Regions from separate parts of the Kaistia sp. UC242_56 genome, predicted to be linked through region 1. Evidence: predicted binding sites of a transcription regulator. Region 1 holds the regulator's gene; each other region holds the start of a gene.
What was found. Region 1 encodes LexA, which represses DNA repair genes until DNA is damaged. Its sites were predicted from a motif close to TGTTCNNNNTGTGTTCNG; they were not measured.
Positions count from the first base shown of each region.

Region 2: the regulator LexA is predicted to act here: its motif matches at 2,642-2,659, upstream of ACHMWQ_RS19725 (UvrD-helicase domain-containing protein).
Region 3: the regulator LexA is predicted to act here: its motif matches at 1,848-1,865, upstream of parE (DNA topoisomerase IV subunit B).

Region 1 covers NZ_JBIOAN010000002.1:2,251,235-2,256,684, forward strand. Annotated here, with positions in the region: gene ACHMWQ_RS13310 (ComEC/Rec2 family competence protein) at 1-1,993, shown strand, start outside; gene lexA (transcriptional repressor LexA) at 1,987-2,691, opposite strand; gene ACHMWQ_RS13320 (glycine betaine ABC transporter substrate-binding protein) at 3,331-4,377, shown strand; gene ACHMWQ_RS13325 (proline/glycine betaine ABC transporter permease) at 4,535-5,404, shown strand; gene ACHMWQ_RS13330 (glycine betaine/L-proline ABC transporter ATP-binding protein) at 5,404-5,450, shown strand, end outside.
Region 2 covers NZ_JBIOAN010000002.1:3,585,369-3,590,818, reverse strand. Annotated here, with positions in the region: gene ACHMWQ_RS19730 (DUF6065 family protein) at 1-227, shown strand, start outside; gene ACHMWQ_RS19725 (UvrD-helicase domain-containing protein) at 261-2,609, opposite strand; gene ACHMWQ_RS19720 (zinc-binding dehydrogenase) at 2,800-3,783, shown strand; gene ACHMWQ_RS19715 (FAD-binding oxidoreductase) at 3,958-5,379, shown strand; gene ACHMWQ_RS19710 (AsmA-like C-terminal region-containing protein) at 5,386-5,450, shown strand, end outside.
Region 3 covers NZ_JBIOAN010000002.1:2,861,653-2,867,102, forward strand. Annotated here, with positions in the region: gene ACHMWQ_RS16165 (OmpA family protein) at 1-301, opposite strand, end outside; gene ACHMWQ_RS16170 (tetratricopeptide repeat protein) at 582-1,406, opposite strand; gene parE (DNA topoisomerase IV subunit B) at 1,958-4,009, shown strand; gene ACHMWQ_RS16180 (hypothetical protein) at 4,105-4,548, shown strand; gene ACHMWQ_RS16185 (DEAD/DEAH box helicase) at 4,696-5,450, shown strand, end outside.

The sequences.
Region 1 (5,450 bases):
GCTGTCGATCCGCCTGCGCCAGCCGCTGGAGGCGGTCCGGGAGGCGATCCGCGCCCGCATCGTCGCCAATCTCGATGGCGAGAGTCGCTACATCGCCTCGGCGCTGATCATCGGCGATGCCGGAGGTCTCTCGGAGACGACGGAGGACGATCTGCGCCTCTCCGGCCTCGCGCATGTGCTCTCCGTCTCTGGCCTGCACATGGTTTTGGTGACCGGCGTGGTGTTCTGGAGCGTGCGGGCCGGGCTGGCGCTGATCCCGTCGCTGGCGCTGCGTCGGCCGATCAAGAAATGGGCGGCGATCGCGGCACTGCTGGTCAGCGGCTTCTACCTGCTGATCTCCGGTCTCGACGTCGCCGCCCAGCGCTCCTTCATCATGACCTCGATCGCCTTCCTCGCCATTCTGCTCGACCGAAGGGCGATCTCGATGCGCAATGTCGCGCTGGCGGGGCTGGTCGTGCTGGCAATCACGCCGGAAAGCATCCTCTCGGCCAGCTTCCAGATGTCGTTTGCCGCCACGATCGCCCTCGTCGCCGGCTTCGAGATGCTGGCCGACCGCCGGCGCAACAACCCAGCGCCGCGTCTCGGCGCCCGCAGCGGCGCGGCCGGCTTGCCGAGGCGCGCTTTCCTGTTCGTCGCCGGCATGGCGCTGACCTCGCTGCTCGGCGGCCTCGGCACGACGCCCTTCGCGCTTTATCACTTCCAGCGCATGGCGCCGCTGTCGATCCTGGCCAATGTCGCGGCGATGCCGCTCACCGACTTCCTCATCATGCCCTTCGCGCTGCTCTCGGTGCTCGCCATGCCGTTCGGAATGGAGGCGCTGCCCTTCGCGGTCGTGCACTGGGGCATTGACGGCATGCTCGGCGTGTCGGCGACGGTCGCCCGATGGTCGGGTCAATCCGGCGGCGCGGCCATGCCGGGCGTCGCGGCCCTGCTGCTGTTCGTCGGTGGTTTCGTCTGGCTGGCGCTCTGGCGCGAGCGCTGGCGGCTGCTCGGCGTCGTGCCAATGCTGGCGGGAATCGCACTGGCCCTGTTCCCCGTGCGACCGGAGCTGCTGGTCAGCGCGGATGGCAGGCAGATGGCGATCCGGGGCGGGGACGGCCTCTATCGCATCGTCGCGCGCAAGCCGGACCGCTTCGTCAGCGATATCTGGCTTCGATCCGATGGCGACGAGCGGGACGCGAAGGCGGCGTTGCAGGCGGGTGGCTGCGACGCCGCCGGCTGCGTCGGCCAAATGCCGGATGGGAGCTGGGTGGCGCTGGCGCTCGACCGCGCGGCGTTCGAGGAGGATTGCCGCCGCGCCACGCTGGTGGTGACGCCGCTGGCGGCGCCCCAAACCTGCCTCCGCCATACCGCCGTGATCGATCGCGGCACGCTGGAGCGCTCGGGCTCGCTGGCCATGTGGCCGCGCGGGGCTGTGGCGTCATCGGCGGGCGGTTCGGACGGGCCGGTATCCGTAATGGCGGGAACCGCAGGGCCGGAGCCACCCTCGGCGCAATCGGAGACGGCTGTTGCCGAGGCCAGTTCCTTCATGGAGCCGCGCCGAGCGCGTGCTTCATCAGAGGGGAGTGGCGACGGGCAGGCATCCGAAACGGCGGGAAGGGCGGGACCGAAGTCAACCGAGGCGCAACCGGAGACGGTTGTTGCCGGAGCCAGTTCCTTCATGAAGCCGCGCGGGGCGGGTGCTTCATCGGAGGGGAGTGGCGACGGGCAGGCATCCGAAACGGCGGGAAGGGCAGGGCTGGAGCCGCGCGACGCGCGACACGAGCCGGTTGTTGCCGATGCCGGCCTCCCCATGGAGCCGTCGCGCTACGATCTCGTCGAGCGCAATGCCGAGGACGAGGACGTGCTGCCGCCGGAGCCCTCGGCCACAGCTGAGTCACAGACTGCGCCGCCCGATCCATGGCTCGGCCGGCGCTTCGAGATTCGCACCGCCTATGCGCCGGTGCGAAGGCCCTGGATGCCGCCCTATGAGGACGACCCGGCCGATCAGTAGGTCCGCAGCAGCCCGACCAACTTGCCCTGAATGCGGACGCGATCCGGCCCGAAGATCCGCGTCTCATAGGCGGGGTTCGCCGCTTCGAGCGCGATCGAGGCGCCCTTGCGCCGCAGCCGCTTCAGCGTCGCCTCTTCCTCGTCGACCAGCGCCACGACGATGTCGCCGGATTCCGCATTGTCGCTCTTGCGGATCAGCACCGTGTCGCCGTCGAGGATGCCGGCCTCGATCATCGAATCGCCGCGTACTTCGAGCGCGAAATGCTCGCCGCCGCGCAGCATTTCCGGCGGCACGGTGATGGAATGGCTCTGGGTCTGGATGGCCGAGATCGGCACGCCGGCGGCGATACGGCCCATGACGGGGATGATCACCGGCTCGGCGACGTCGTGCATGTCGTCGACCGGGCGGACCTTGCCGAGGCTGCCTTCGATCACGCTGGGCGAGAAGGCCTGCTTCTTCGGACGCGCCATGGCCGGCGTCATCGTCTCCGGCAGGCGGACCACTTCCAGCGCGCGGGCCCGGTTGGGCAGGCGGCGGATGAAGCCGCGTTCCTCGAGCGCCTTGATCAGCCGGTGGATGCCCGATTTCGAGCGGAGATCCAGCGCATCCTTCATCTCGTCGAAAGAGGGGGGAACGCCCGCTTCCTTGAGCCGCTCCTGGATGAACATGAGGAGTTCATACTGCTTCCGGGTGAGCATGTTGATCTCGCGCTGCGGGCATTGCCAAGGGAGTGTCGCCGTACCCCGGACGACGGAGCCGGGCGGGATGGCGGACACGGGAATCATTTAGGTACAAAACGCGAACAGAATAGCTGTTCCCGATGCGTTCCGCAAGACCGGCGCTGGGTTGGGCTCCCGGGCGGGCCGCGTGCGCCGGCGCGAACGGGCGACGTCCGGCGCGTCAGAGGCTGCGGGTCGGCAGCCAGATCGGCAAAGGGTGAACGCGGACAAGCGTGCGCCGTCTTCGCTCGGTGCGAAACGCCTTCTCGCGCCGGCAGCGTTTGGGCGCAAGTCTCCAGATTCTGGATGCCGTAGAGGAAGGTTGTCGCGAAGGGATCGCGCCTGAACCGGCGGCAGCCGGTGATTTTGCGGCGGGCACCGAGATCTCGCACAGCAGTGCGAAATTTATTTTTTCTTGGCGATCGTATCCGGCGCGGCTGCGCTATGGTTCGGACAGGTGATCTTTTCTTGGCAGAGAAAGCCAAGAGCATGACAAAGGATGATCGATCAAGAATAAGGCGATCTCATCGCCAATTTATGGCAATGTATTGTCGGATTTGACACAATTGCACTGTGTCCCTATGGTCTCGATCATCAACTGACACGAGGTTCTATCCGATGATATTCAAATCCGGTGGCATTGCCGCCGCGATCGCCGTTGCGTTTTTGTCCGCCACGAGCCATTCCGCGCTTGCCCAGGGATCCGATCCGCAAGCCACTGACGCCGCCAGCTGCGGCACCGACCGAACCATCGATATCGCCGAGATGACCTGGCCCTCCGCGGCCGCCTTGGCGCATATCCATGCCATCATTCTCGAGAAGGGTTTCGGCTGCAACGTCGAGATCGTCACCGGCGACACCGTTCCGACATCGTCCTCGATGTTGACGCGCGGCAGCCCGGCGGTGGCGCCCGAACTCTGGACCAGCACGATCCAGGAGCCCTGGGCGAAGGGCCTGGCCGACGGCAAGGTCGTCGAGCAGACCAACGCCATCACCGACGGCACCGTCGAGGGCTGGTTCATCCCGCGCTATGTCCAGACGGCGCATCCCGACATCAAGACCGTCCAGGACGTGATCGGCCATCCCGAGCTGTTCCAGGATCCCGAGGACAGCAGCAAGGGGCGGCTCTATTCCTGCCCGCCGGGCTGGGCCTGCGAAATTTCCACCGGCGCTCTGTTCGAGGCGCTGGGCATGAAGGACAAGGGCTGGAACCTGTTCTCGCCCGGCTCCGGCGGCGCGCTGGACGCCTCGATCGCCCGCGCCTTCACCCGCGAAGAGCCGATCCTGTTCTACTATTGGGGCCCGACGGCCATCCTCGGCAAGTATGACGCCGTGCAGCTGGATCTGGGTCCCACCAAGCCGGACGTCTATGCCTGCAACACCAGCCGCGATTGCACCGACAAGCCGGGCGTGACCGCCTATCCGTCCTCGCCGGCCGTTGTCGGCGCGGCGAAGTGGATCGAGAGCGATGCGCCGAACGTCGCCGGCTATCTCGCCAAGGTCGGCCTGACCAACGCCGAGATCAGCGAGATCCTCGTCTATGGCGATGAGAACAAGGCGGACGCCGCGGCGACCGCGCTCAACTTCCTGAAGACCAAGGAAGACCGCTGGATGAGCTGGGTCGCGCCGGAAGTGGCCGCCAAGGTCAAGGCCAGCCTCAACTGACATCGCCGACAGGCAAACGGACGGCCGGGTGGTTTCCCGGCCGTTTCCGTTTTGCCGCTGCCCTGCGCCCTGGCCATCAAGGCCGGGCAGGGCGGGCGCCTTCGCGCGCCCATAGCGAATTTGCCCCGCCCTGGCGGGATGAAGAAAGAGACAGATCTTGTTTCCTCAACTGATTGATACGCGGCCCTGGCGCCGCGCGGTCGATGACGGCCTGAACTGGGTCGTCCGCCATTGGGGCGGCACCTTCGAGGCGGCCGCCTATCCGCTCCTCATGCTGCTCAAGGCGATCGAGAACCTGCTGATCGCGACGCCGTGGTGGCTGATCATCGCGGTGCTGACCGGTATCGCCTGGCTCGCCACGCGGCGCTGGCCGCTGCCGGCCGTGGTGCTGGGCGCGCTTCTGTTCCTCGGCGTGATGGATCTCTGGAAAGATGCCATGACGACCATGGCGCTGATGATCACGGCGACGCTCGCCGCCATCCTCGTCTCGATCCCCGTCGGCGTCTGGATGTCGCGCTCGCTGCGCACCCGGCAGGCGGTTGCGCCGGTCCTGGACCTGATGCAGACGCTGCCGAGCTTCGTCTACCTGATCCCGACGGTGATGATCTTCGGCCCCGGCAAGATCCCGGCGCTGATCGCCACCATCGTCTATGCCGCGCCGCCGCTGGTGCGGCTGACCGATCTCGGCCTGCGTTCGGTCGATCCGGCCGTGATGGAGGCCAGCCGCGCCTTCGGCACCAATCCGCGCCAGCGCCTGCTTGGCGTGCAGATCCCGCTCGCGCTGCCCACCATCCTCGCCGGCATCAACCAGACGACCATGATGGCGCTCTCCATGGTGGTGATCGCCTCGATGATCGGCGCCGGCGGCCTCGGCTACCAGGTGCTGCAGGGCATCGGCCGGCTCGAAGTCAGCCGCGGCCTGTTCGCCGGTCTCGGCATCGTGGCGCTCGCCATCATCTTCGACCGCATCACCCAGGCGTTCGGCCGCCAGTTGCAGGCCCGCATCGGCATGCAGGAGGCGCGCTAATGTCCGACCTATCCGTGAAGACCGATCTCGCCATCGCCATGCGCGG
Region 2 (5,450 bases), 1.3 Mb from region 1:
CCAGTCCCGGGCTCGCTGCCGAATATGCGGAGTGGCATGCCAGCCGTCAGCAGTTCAATGCTGACCTGAAGCAGCCGGGATCGTTAGCACGTGAGCAGAAGTGGCAGAAGCACTATCTCCGCGGGGTCACACCGCAAGGTGAGCGCGCGCCAGACTCGCACCGTGTCAAGTCTGGCCTGAAGCCCTTCGTTGCCGTAACGCCCGTGGATAGCGCATCCGGCGAATAGAAAGCCGGGTCTCTATAGATTTCGAAAGCGCCTTCAGCCCTTGCTCACGAAGCTGTCGACGACCTTCTTGGCGCCGGTCTTCTCGAAATCGACGGTCAGCTTGTTGCCTTCGATCTCGATGATCGCGCCATAGCCGAACTTCTGATGGAAGACGCGTTCGCCGAGCGCGTATTTCGAGTTCGTGCCGCTCGATTTCGCCACCAGTTCGCCCTCGATCTGGCGCGGGGCGGAACGGGCATGCGCCTGGGCGGAGCCCTTGTTCGCCTGGGCGCGCTGCCAGCCGGGCGTCGAATAGGTGTTGCTGAACGAGTCGGCGCGGTCGAAGCGGCTGGCGCCATAATTGCCGACGCCGCCGACATTGTAGCCGCCATAGCTCGACGTCTGCTCGATCACCTCGACATGCTTCTCCGGCAATTCGTCGAGGAAGCGCGACGGCACGTTGGACTGCCAGAGGCCATGGATGCGGCGGTTCGAGGAGAACCAGATCATCGCCCGCTGCTTGGCTCGGGTGATGCCGACATAGGCGAGGCGGCGTTCTTCCTCGAGGCCGGCGCGACCGCTCTCGTCCAGCGCGCGCTGGTGCGGGAACAGGCCTTCCTCCCAGCCGGGAAGGAACACGGTCTCGAATTCCAGCCCCTTGGCGGAATGCAGCGTCATGATCGAGACGGCATCCTGGTTCTCGGCGCGGTCGGTGTCGGTGACGAGGGCGATGTGCTCGAGGAAGCCGGGGAGGGATTCGAACTCCTCCATCGAGCGGATCAGTTCCTTCAGGTTTTCCAGACGCCCCGGCGCATCGGCCGAGCGGTCCTGCTGCCACATCTCGGTGTAGCCGCTCTCCTCCAGGATCATCTCCGCCAACTCGCCATGCTTCATGGCGGCGAGCTTCGAGCGCCAGAGCTCGAACGAGGCCAGCAGTTCGCGCAATGCGCCGCGCGTCTTCGGCTTGATCTCCTCGGTGTGCACCAGTTCATCGGCCGCCTGGATGATCGGGATCTGGCGGGCGCGGGCATGGTCGTAGAGCAGGCGCACGGTGGTGTCGCCGATGCCGCGCTTCGGCACGTTGACGATGCGCTCGAAGGCGAGGTCGTCGGACGGCTGTACGACGACGCGGAAATAGGCGAGGGCGTCGCGGATTTCCTGCCGCTCATAGAAGCGCGGGCCGCCGATGACGCGATAATTGAGGCCGAGCGTGACGAAGCGGTCTTCGAAGGAGCGCATCTGGAACGAGGCGCGGACCAGGATCGCCATGTCGTTGAGCTTGTGACCCTGCCGCTGCAGCGCCTCGATCTCTTCCCCGACGGCGCGGGCTTCCTCTTCCGAATCCCAGGACGAGGCGACGCGGACGCGGGCGGCGTCCGGATCGACGGCATCGGTGAACAGCGTCTTGCCGAGCCGGCCTTCATTGTGGGTGATCAGATGCGAGGCGGCCCCGAGGATGTGCGAGGTCGAGCGGTAATTGCGCTCGAGCTTGATCACGACGGCGCCGGGAAAATCCTTCTCGAAGCGCAGGATGTTGTCGACCTCGGCGCCGCGCCAGCCATAGATCGACTGGTCGTCGTCGCCGACGCAGCAGATATTCTTGCGGCCCTGCGCCAGCAGGCGCAGCCAGAGATATTGCGCGACGTTGGTGTCCTGATACTCGTCGACCAGCATGTAGTGGAAGCGCTGGTGATAATCCTTGAGCACGTCGGGGTGCTCGCGGAACAGGCGCAGGTTTTCCAGCAGCAGATCGCCGAAATCGCAGGCGTTCAGCATCTTCAGCCGGTCCTGATAGGCCTGGTAGAGCTTGATGCCCCGGCCATCGGCGAACGAGCCGCCATCGCCGGGCGGCACGTCCTTCGGCGAAAGGCCGCGGTTCTTCCAGCTGTCGATCAGGTTTGCGAGCTGGCGCGCCGGCCAGCGCTTCTCGTCGATGCCCTCGGCCTGGATCACCTGCTTCATCAGGCGGATCTGGTCGTCGGTGTCGAGAATGGTGAAATCCGAACGCAGCCCGACCAGCTCGGCATGGCGGCGCAGGATCTTGACGCCGATGGCGTGGAAGGTGCCGAGCCAGTTCATGCCCTCGACCGAGGGGCCGATCAGTTCGCCGATGCGGTGGCGCATCTCGCGCGCCGCCTTGTTGGTGAAGGTCACGGCCAGGATCTGGCTCGGGAATGCCTTCTGGGTAGCGAGCAGATGTGCGATGCGGGTCGTGAGCACGCGCGTCTTGCCCGTGCCGGCGCCGGCGAGCACCAGCACCGGTCCCTCCGTCGTCTCGACAGCCAGGCGCTGCTCGGGATTGAGGCGTGCGAGATAGTCGGGCGGGGCCGCCTTGCCAAGCGCACGCGCAGCAATGCCGCCGGGACGCGGGACGGGCGCGGAACTGTCGAAGGGAGCGGTCATAGGCGGGGCGGTCGATTCGAAGAACTGTACATGAGAACAAATATGGACCGTGGCAGCCGTCCATTCCAGCTTTCGTACAGAAGGAGAACGCGCCTGTCCAAGCGCGAGGCCGCCTTTTTCCGCTCCGGCGCGGTTTGCGGGGGCGGCATGGGCGCGCTACCTATGGGCAAGAGAAACAGGAGTGCGACCCATGCAAGCGGCCATTTACGAGCGTTTCGGCGATCCGACCGAGGTTCTGGTGACCGGCGAGCGGCCGACGCCGGAGCCCGGCCCCGGCGAGATCCGCGTCCGCATGACGCTGTCGCCCATTCATAACCACGATCTTTGGACCATTCGCGGCACCTATGGCTACAAGCCGGTCCTGCCGGCGATCGGCGGCAGCGAGGCGGTCGGCGTCGTCGAGGCGCAAGGCGCGGACGTAACGGTGCCGGCCATCGGCCAGCGCGTCGTAGTTGCCGGTGTGCTGGGTGCCTGGGCCGAAAGTTTCGTGGCCAAGGCCGCCTCGGCGGTGCCGCTGCCGGACGCGATCGATGACGACACGGGCTGCCAGCTGATCGCCATGCCGCTCAGTTCGCTGATGCTGCTGGAAGACCTGCAGATCGGCAGTGGCCAGTGGATGATCCAGAACGCGGCCAATGGCGCGGTCGGCAAGATCGTCGCCATGCTGGCCAAGGCGCGCGGGATCAAGGTCGTGGGCCTGGTCCGGCGCGACGACGGCATTACCGAGCTGGCGGCGCTCGGCGTCGACAACGTCGTCTCCACGGAAAGCGCCGGCTGGGAGGATCGTGTTCGGGCGCTGGTCGGCAGCGGGTCGATCCTGCGGGCGGTCGATTCCGTCGGCGGCGAGGAGGGCGGCCGGCTCACCAGCCTCCTGGCCGAGGGCGGAATGCTGATGTCCTTCGGCGCGATGTCGAACAAACCGCTGGTGATCAGCTCCGGCGACCTCATCTTCCGGCAGGTGTCCGTGAAGGGGTTCTGGGGGGCGCGGCGCATGCAGTCGACCGACAAGGTCGAAATGGGGCGCCTGATCGGCGAACTGGTCCGGCTGGCGGCCTCCGGCGAGCTCCGATTGACCGTCGACGAAAGATTCGCCCTCACGGAGGCGGCCGCGGCCGCCGCTGCCAGCGATCGGCCCGGCCGGTCGGGCAAGATCGCCATCCGGGGTTCGGTGTGACGAACCGGCTGGTAGGCTATTCCGAGCCGGGCCACTGCGCCGTGTGAAACCGTCGATTTCGGCGCAGGGCAGGGCGCGAAAGCGGCAGGAAGTCTTTGGCGTGGCAGCATGGTTTTGCTAGGTTGCGCGCACCATGGCGAGCGAGCCATGAAATCGTTCGGGAGGCTTTTCAGTATGGTAGTTTCGGCGCTGCGCCATGATGATGCGCGTGACGAAGTGGCGCTCGCCACGGCGCTCAATCTTCTGCAGGAGCGCTTCGGCTCGCGCTTTACGCGCGGGCTCGAGGTCCGGCGCCAGCATGCCAATACGACCACCTGGCTCCCGAACGAGCCGGCCGATGCCGTGGTGTTCGCCACGTCGACGGAAGAAGTCTCCGAGATCGTGAAGATCTGCGCCGCGCACCGCGTGCCGATCATTCCCTTTGGCACCGGTACCTCGCTGGAAGGCCATGTCAACGCACCGTTCGGCGGCGTGTCGATCGACCTGTCGCAGATGAACAAGATCGTCGCGGTGCATGCCGAGGATCTCGACTGCACGGTCGAGGCGGGCGTCACCCGCATCCAGCTCAACAATTACATCCGCGACCAGGGCCTGTTCTTCCCGATCGATCCCGGCGCCGACGCCAGCCTTGGCGGCATGGCGGCGACGCGCGCTTCCGGCACCAATGCCGTCCGCTACGGCACGATGCGCGAGAACGTCGTCCGCCTGACGGCCGTCATGGCAGATGGCTCGATCGTCCGCACCGGCAGCCGCGCCAAGAAGAGCTCGGCCGGCTATGACCTGACCCGACTGCTGGTCGGCTCGGAAGGGACGCTTGGCATCATCACCGAGGTGACGGTGCGCCTGCATGGCCTGCCGGAATCGGTCGCTGCCGGCGTCTGCTCTTTCCCGACCGTGGAGGACGCCTGCAATGCGGCCATCCTGACCATCCAGAGTGGCATCCCCATCGCCCGCGTCGAGCTCGGCGACGCCATGATGATCCGCGCCACCAACGAGTTCGCCAAGCTCGGCCTGCCCGAGACGCCGCATCTGTTCCTCGAGTTCCACGGCTCGCCGGCCTCGGTGCTGGAACAGTCGGAGCAGTTCGCCGCGATCGCGCAGGAATTCAACGGCGGCGAATTCGCCTCGGCGACGCGTCCGGAGGACCGCACCAAGCTCTGGCAGGCGCGGCACGATTCCTATTTCGCCGTGAAGGGGCTTCGGCCCGGCGACACCATCCAGAGCGTCTCGACCGACGTCTGCGTGCCGATCTCGATGCTGGCCGAATGCGTCGCCGAGACCAGCGCCGATATCGCGGCCAATGGCTTGATCGGGCCGGTCGTCGGCCATGTCGGTGACGGCAATTTTCACACCCAGCTGCTGATCGACATCACCAATCCGGAAGAGATCGCGAAGGCGGAAGCCGTGATCAGCCGGATGAACGAGCGGGCCATCGCGCTTGACGGCACCTGCACCGGCGAACATGGCGTCGGCCAGGGCAAGCGCAAATATCTCGTCAAGGAGCATGGCCACGGTCTCGACATCATGCGAGTGATCAAGGCGGCGCTGGACCCGCTCGGGATCCTCAATCCGGGCAAGATCCTGCCCGATGCATGACGTGGCATAGCGGAGGCTGAGCTGAACAGGCTGTATCTGATCATCGGGGGCATCATCATCGCCGTTCTCGT
Region 3 (5,450 bases), 610 kb from region 1:
TATAGGACGGCTGGAGCGGGATGACGCCGCTTCCATCGATGACGCGGCCGACGCCCCAGACGCGCTCGGCGGATTCGACCGCGAGGCGCTGCGCCAGCAAGGTCGGCGACGTCCCCATCACGGTGACGGTACGGCCGCTGATCTTGGCCGAGGCCCAGGGCTGACCGTCGAGCGCGAGTTGATTGTCGACGCGGGTGCCGATGTCGGATTGAACCTCTCCCGCCTGGCTGATCAGGGCCCAGGCGGTGAGGATGGTGACCAGCACGAGGCCGGGAAGGAGGGAAAGGCGCAGGGCGCTCATGGCACCCCCGCGGCCGGAAACCGGCGCCCGTTTCCAAGGCGCAACCCAGACAACCAGCCCGACCAGGCCCGTTGAACCGAGCTGCTTTTCATGTCTTCTCCCTCCCCGCCGTCCAGGTGGCCCGTCTTGGGGACGAACCGGTCGACAGACGATTGCAGGAGGCAATCCTGACCGCATTCGCGGTCATCTCGCAAGCAATCCGGCGTCTTCATCCCCGGCAAGCTTGCCGGGGCGATCAGGGAGATAGCGTGTGTTGCGCGAATGTCAGCGCGGAGGCCCGCTACTGGACCGTTTGCGGATTCTTGCCGATCCAGTCGTCGGCCATCGCAAGGGCCGTACGGCGCTCCGTCTCGGTCGCGACCGAGAAGGCCTGTTCCTGCAGTTTCAGGATCCAGGGATCGCTGGGACCGGACCGATCCCGCGCGATGGTCAGGAACATCAGCCCGACGACCGGCTGGCGCTTCACGCCATCGCCTTCGAACAGCATGTGACCAAGCAGCGCCTGGGCGCCGACATTGCCCTTGTCGGCCGCCAACTTGGCCCAGCGAGCGGCCTGGCGCGGGTCGCGCTCGCCGCCCTCGCCCTCGTAATACATCCGCGCCAGATTGAGCTGCGCGTCCGAGTCGCCAAAATAGGATGCCGCATAGGAGAACATCTGGCGGGCGCGGCTGAAATCGGGCTGCACGGTGCTGTTGGGGATGCCGTCGCGATAATAGGAGCCGAGCGCGACGAAGGCATTGGAGACGAAGCGCGCGGAAGGCGCATCCGGGTTGTCGTCGGCATGGGCGTCGGCGATCTCGCTGAACAGCTCGAACGCCTTCATGTCGTCCTTGGTGAGGCCGTCGCCCTCGGCATACATGCGGCCCAGCTTCCACTGGGCGACGGCATGACCCTTGTCGGCTGCGAAGGTCAGCGCTTCGACCGCGGTGGTCTTGTCACCCTGCTTGTAGGCGTTGAAACCGAAACGGAACGCCTCGACCGGAGTCGCATTGCGGTCCAGGGTCCGAGCATCCAGCGCCCAGGCCTGACCCGACCACGCGCCAAGACCGGCAAGCACACTGATCCCAAAGAGGGCGACGCCGCCGAACGCGTTACAAATTCGCATTGCACGCCACACCATTCCTGACGCTCGCGCCCGCCGCCGACCGAATGGCCGCCAGGGTCGCCGGAGCGAAGTTACCGATTTGTGCCGCGAAGACGCGGCGAGTTGGATTTTCCCAAATATGGGACTGGTTTCGGGCGATTCCGAGGCCGTTGCAGCTGCGTTCTACTGTTCGCGCCATCACAGCTACGTGTACCCCTGAAGACCAATGAGAATTTGTACCGACAATACGCAAGGTTTGTCCTATCCGCCCCCGGATGAGGAGGACGGTCGTTCCACTTTATGGCTGAAAGGCGGCAATTGGGGCGACCAGCACCTACACGCGGCGAGTTGCGAATGCACTGTTGCTCGCCCGCAACATGGAATCGTGGCCCGGCCACCGGACTCGCTAAACGGGTGTCGGGACGCTCGCCGCGCCGACGCTGGGGCACAAAGGGCGCTGAATCGAACAAACAAGGAACACACTCGCGTCCTACCGCCGGGCGTGGCAAAATTCCGTCTTGATTCGCCGCCTCGACCAAGCCATTGCAACGGCCACACAGTTACGGATGACCATGGCAGAGACCGACGACCTTTTCGGATCCGGTGCGACCGCACGCGTGATCAAGCCCGAAACCGCCCTGCGCGAGGCACCCGCCGCCCCGCGGCGGTCGGCATCGCCGACGCCTAGCGCGGAGGCGAGCTATTCGGCAGCCGACATCGAAGTCCTCGAAGGGCTGGAGCCGGTGCGGCGCCGGCCCGGCATGTATATTGGCGGCACCGACGAAAAGGCCCTGCACCATCTCTTCGCCGAGGTGATCGACAACTCGATGGACGAGGCCGTCGCCGGCCATGCGACCTTCATCGATGTCGAGCTCTCCGCCGATGGCAGCGTCACCGTCACCGACAATGGGCGCGGCATTCCGGTCGACCCGCATCCGAAGTTCAAGGACAAGTCCGCGCTCGAAGTCATCATGACGACGCTGCATTCGGGCGGAAAGTTCGATTCGAAGGTCTACGAGACCTCCGGCGGCCTGCATGGCGTCGGCATCTCCGTCGTGAACGCGCTCTCCGAAATCCTCGAGGTCGAGGTCGCGCGCGGCAAGCGCCTGTATCGCCAGACCTTCTCGCGCGGCCACGCGACCTCGAAGCTCGAGGCGGTCGGCGAGGTTCACAACCGTCGCGGCACCAAGACCCGCTTCAAGCCGGACGAGCAGATCTTCGGCGTCGGCGCGCACTTCCGCCCCGAGCGCCTGTTCGCCATGACGCGGTCCAAGGCCTATCTGTTCGGCGGCGTCGAGATCCGCTGGACCTGCGCGCCGGAGCTGATCAAGCCCGACGCCGCGACGCCCACGACTGCGGTGTTCCATTTTCCGGCCGGTCTCAAGGACTTCCTGGCGGCCGAGCTCGGCAATGAGAAGATGGTCACCAGCCAGATTTTCGCCGGCCGCACCGACAAGGCCAGCGGCCATGGCGCGGCGGAATGGGCGATCGCCTGGTATCCGGGCGATGGCTTCGTCCGCTCCTACTGCAACACCATTCCGACGGCCGAGGGCGGCACGCATGAACAGGGCCTGCGCATGGCCCTGCTCCGCGGCCTCAAATCCTATGCTGAGCTATCCGGCAACAAGCGCGCCTCCGCCATCACCGCCGAGGACGTGATGACGTCCTGCGCGGCGATGCTGTCGGTCTTCGTGCGCGAGCCGGAATTCGTCGGCCAGACCAAGGACAAGCTTTCGACCGCCGAGGCGACCCGCATCGTCGAGAAGGCGATCGGCGACCCGTTCGACCATTGGCTGACCGCAGCCCCACAGGAAGCCTCGCGCCTGCTCGACTGGGTGATCGAGCGCGCCGAGGAGCGCCTGCGCCGCCGCCAGGAAAAGGAAGTCAACCGCAAGTCGGCAGTGCGCAAGCTTCGTCTGCCGGGCAAGCTGGCCGATTGCAGCCAGACGGCCGCCCAGGGCAGCGAGATCTTCATCGTCGAGGGCGACTCGGCAGGCGGCTCCGCCAAGCAGGCGCGCAACCGCGCCAGCCAGGCGGTCCTGCCGCTGCGCGGCAAGATCCTCAACGTCGCCAATGCCGGCCGCGAGAAGCTGGCGCAGAACCAGCAGCTCACCGACCTGATGCAGGCGCTGGGCGTCGGCGCGCGGAACCATTATCGCGACGATGACCTTCGCTACGACAAGGTCATCATCATGACCGACGCCGACGTCGACGGCGCCCATATCGCCTCGCTGCTGATCACCTTCTTCTATCGCGAGATGCCGGAGATGATCGACAAGGGCCATCTCTACCTCGCCGTGCCGCCGCTCTACCGCATCAGCCAGGGCGGCAAGACGCTCTACGCGCGCGACGACAAGCACAAGGAAGAGCTGCTCGGCACCGAGTTCAAGGGCAAGGGCAAGGTCGAAATCGGCCGGTTCAAGGGCCTTGGCGAGATGCTGCCGGGCCAGCTCAAGGAGACGACCATGGAGCCCTCTAAGCGCACCCTGCTTCGGGTCGGCATCACGGACGGCGACATTTCCGTTACCCAGGATGTCGTCGAGCAATTGATGGGCAACCGGCCGGAAGAACGCTTCCGCTTCATCCAGGAGCGGGCCGTGTTCGTGAAGGAACTTGATATCTGAGCGGACGACCGCCCAGAATTCCAGTCGGCCCATAGAAGCGGTCGACGCCACGCGGCTTCGCCCCTAGCGGCGCCGCGCTCCACGGAGGTTCACCGATGATCGTTCGCACGCTTCTCGCCGCCTGCATCCTCACCGCGGCCGCCGCCGCTCCGCTCCGCGCCGACCCGATCGCGGACGGCATCGCCGCCCTGCCGCCCTCGATCCAGGACGTCCGCACCGTCGGCGCCTGGGAGAAGGACGGCCACAAGGGCACCTATCGCATCGTCATCGACCGCAGCGGCGCGGGACCGACGGCGCGCCTCTTCGTCCAGTGGCTGGAGCGCGGCGCCGACGGCGCGATAACGGTGTCCCGCAATGTCGACATCAAGGAGATGGTCGACCTCAAGCGCAACATCGGCGATTTCGTCGTCGAGACGGATGCAGACGGTCTCAGCGTTTTCCTGGAGCTGGTCGATCCGGCTGCCGGCGACGCCAAGGAGAGCTATGAACTCTTCATCGGCGACGATGAGAACTATCGTTTCGGACCGGCCAGCAACTAAAATCCGGCCGCCAGAAGCGGCAGGATTCAGCCACTCTTCGCGAAACAATTGACAAGACCACGCAAAATCTCGTATTTGCGTGCATCTTTCATCGATGGCGATGCGCCTGTTTGCCGTCCCATCGGGCTTTGGGCCCCTTTTCAAAACATGACCTTCTCTACGCTCGGACTGAGCCCGAAAGTGTTGGCTGCCGTTGAGGCAAGCGGATACACCACGCCGACGCCGATCCAGGCAGAGGCCATCCCGCATGTGCTCGCACGGCGTGACGTCCTGGGAATCGCCCAGACCGGCACCGGCAAGACAGCATCTTTCACGCTTCCGATGATCACGCTGCTGGAGCAGGGCCGCGCTCGTGCGCGCATGCCCCGCACGCTGATCCTCGAACCGACCCGCGAACTGGCAGCGCAGGTTGAGGAAAACTTCAACAACTACGGCCAAAACCACAAGCTGAACGTCGCCCTCCTGATTGGCGGCGTCTCGTTCAACGACCAGGAAAAGAAGCTCGATCGCGGCGTCGACGTTCTGATCGCCACGCCGGGCCGCCTGCTCGACCATTGCGAGCGCGGCAAGCTTCTGATGACCGGCGTCGAGATCCTCGTCATCGACGAGGCCGATCGCATGCTCGACATGGGCTTCATTCCCGATATCGAGCGCATCGCCAAGCTGATCCCCTTCACGCGTCAGACGCTGTTCTTCTCGGCAACCATGCCGTCGGAAATCCAGCGCCTCGCTGACACGTTCCTGTCCAACCCGATCCGCATCGAGGTCGCCAAGCCCGCGACCACGGCGAAGACCGTGAAGCAGCTCTTCGTGCATACGGGCCGCGAGGCCTTCGACAAGCGTGAGACGCTGCGCGAGCTGATCCGCAACGCGGTCGACCTGAAGAACGCAATCATCTTCTG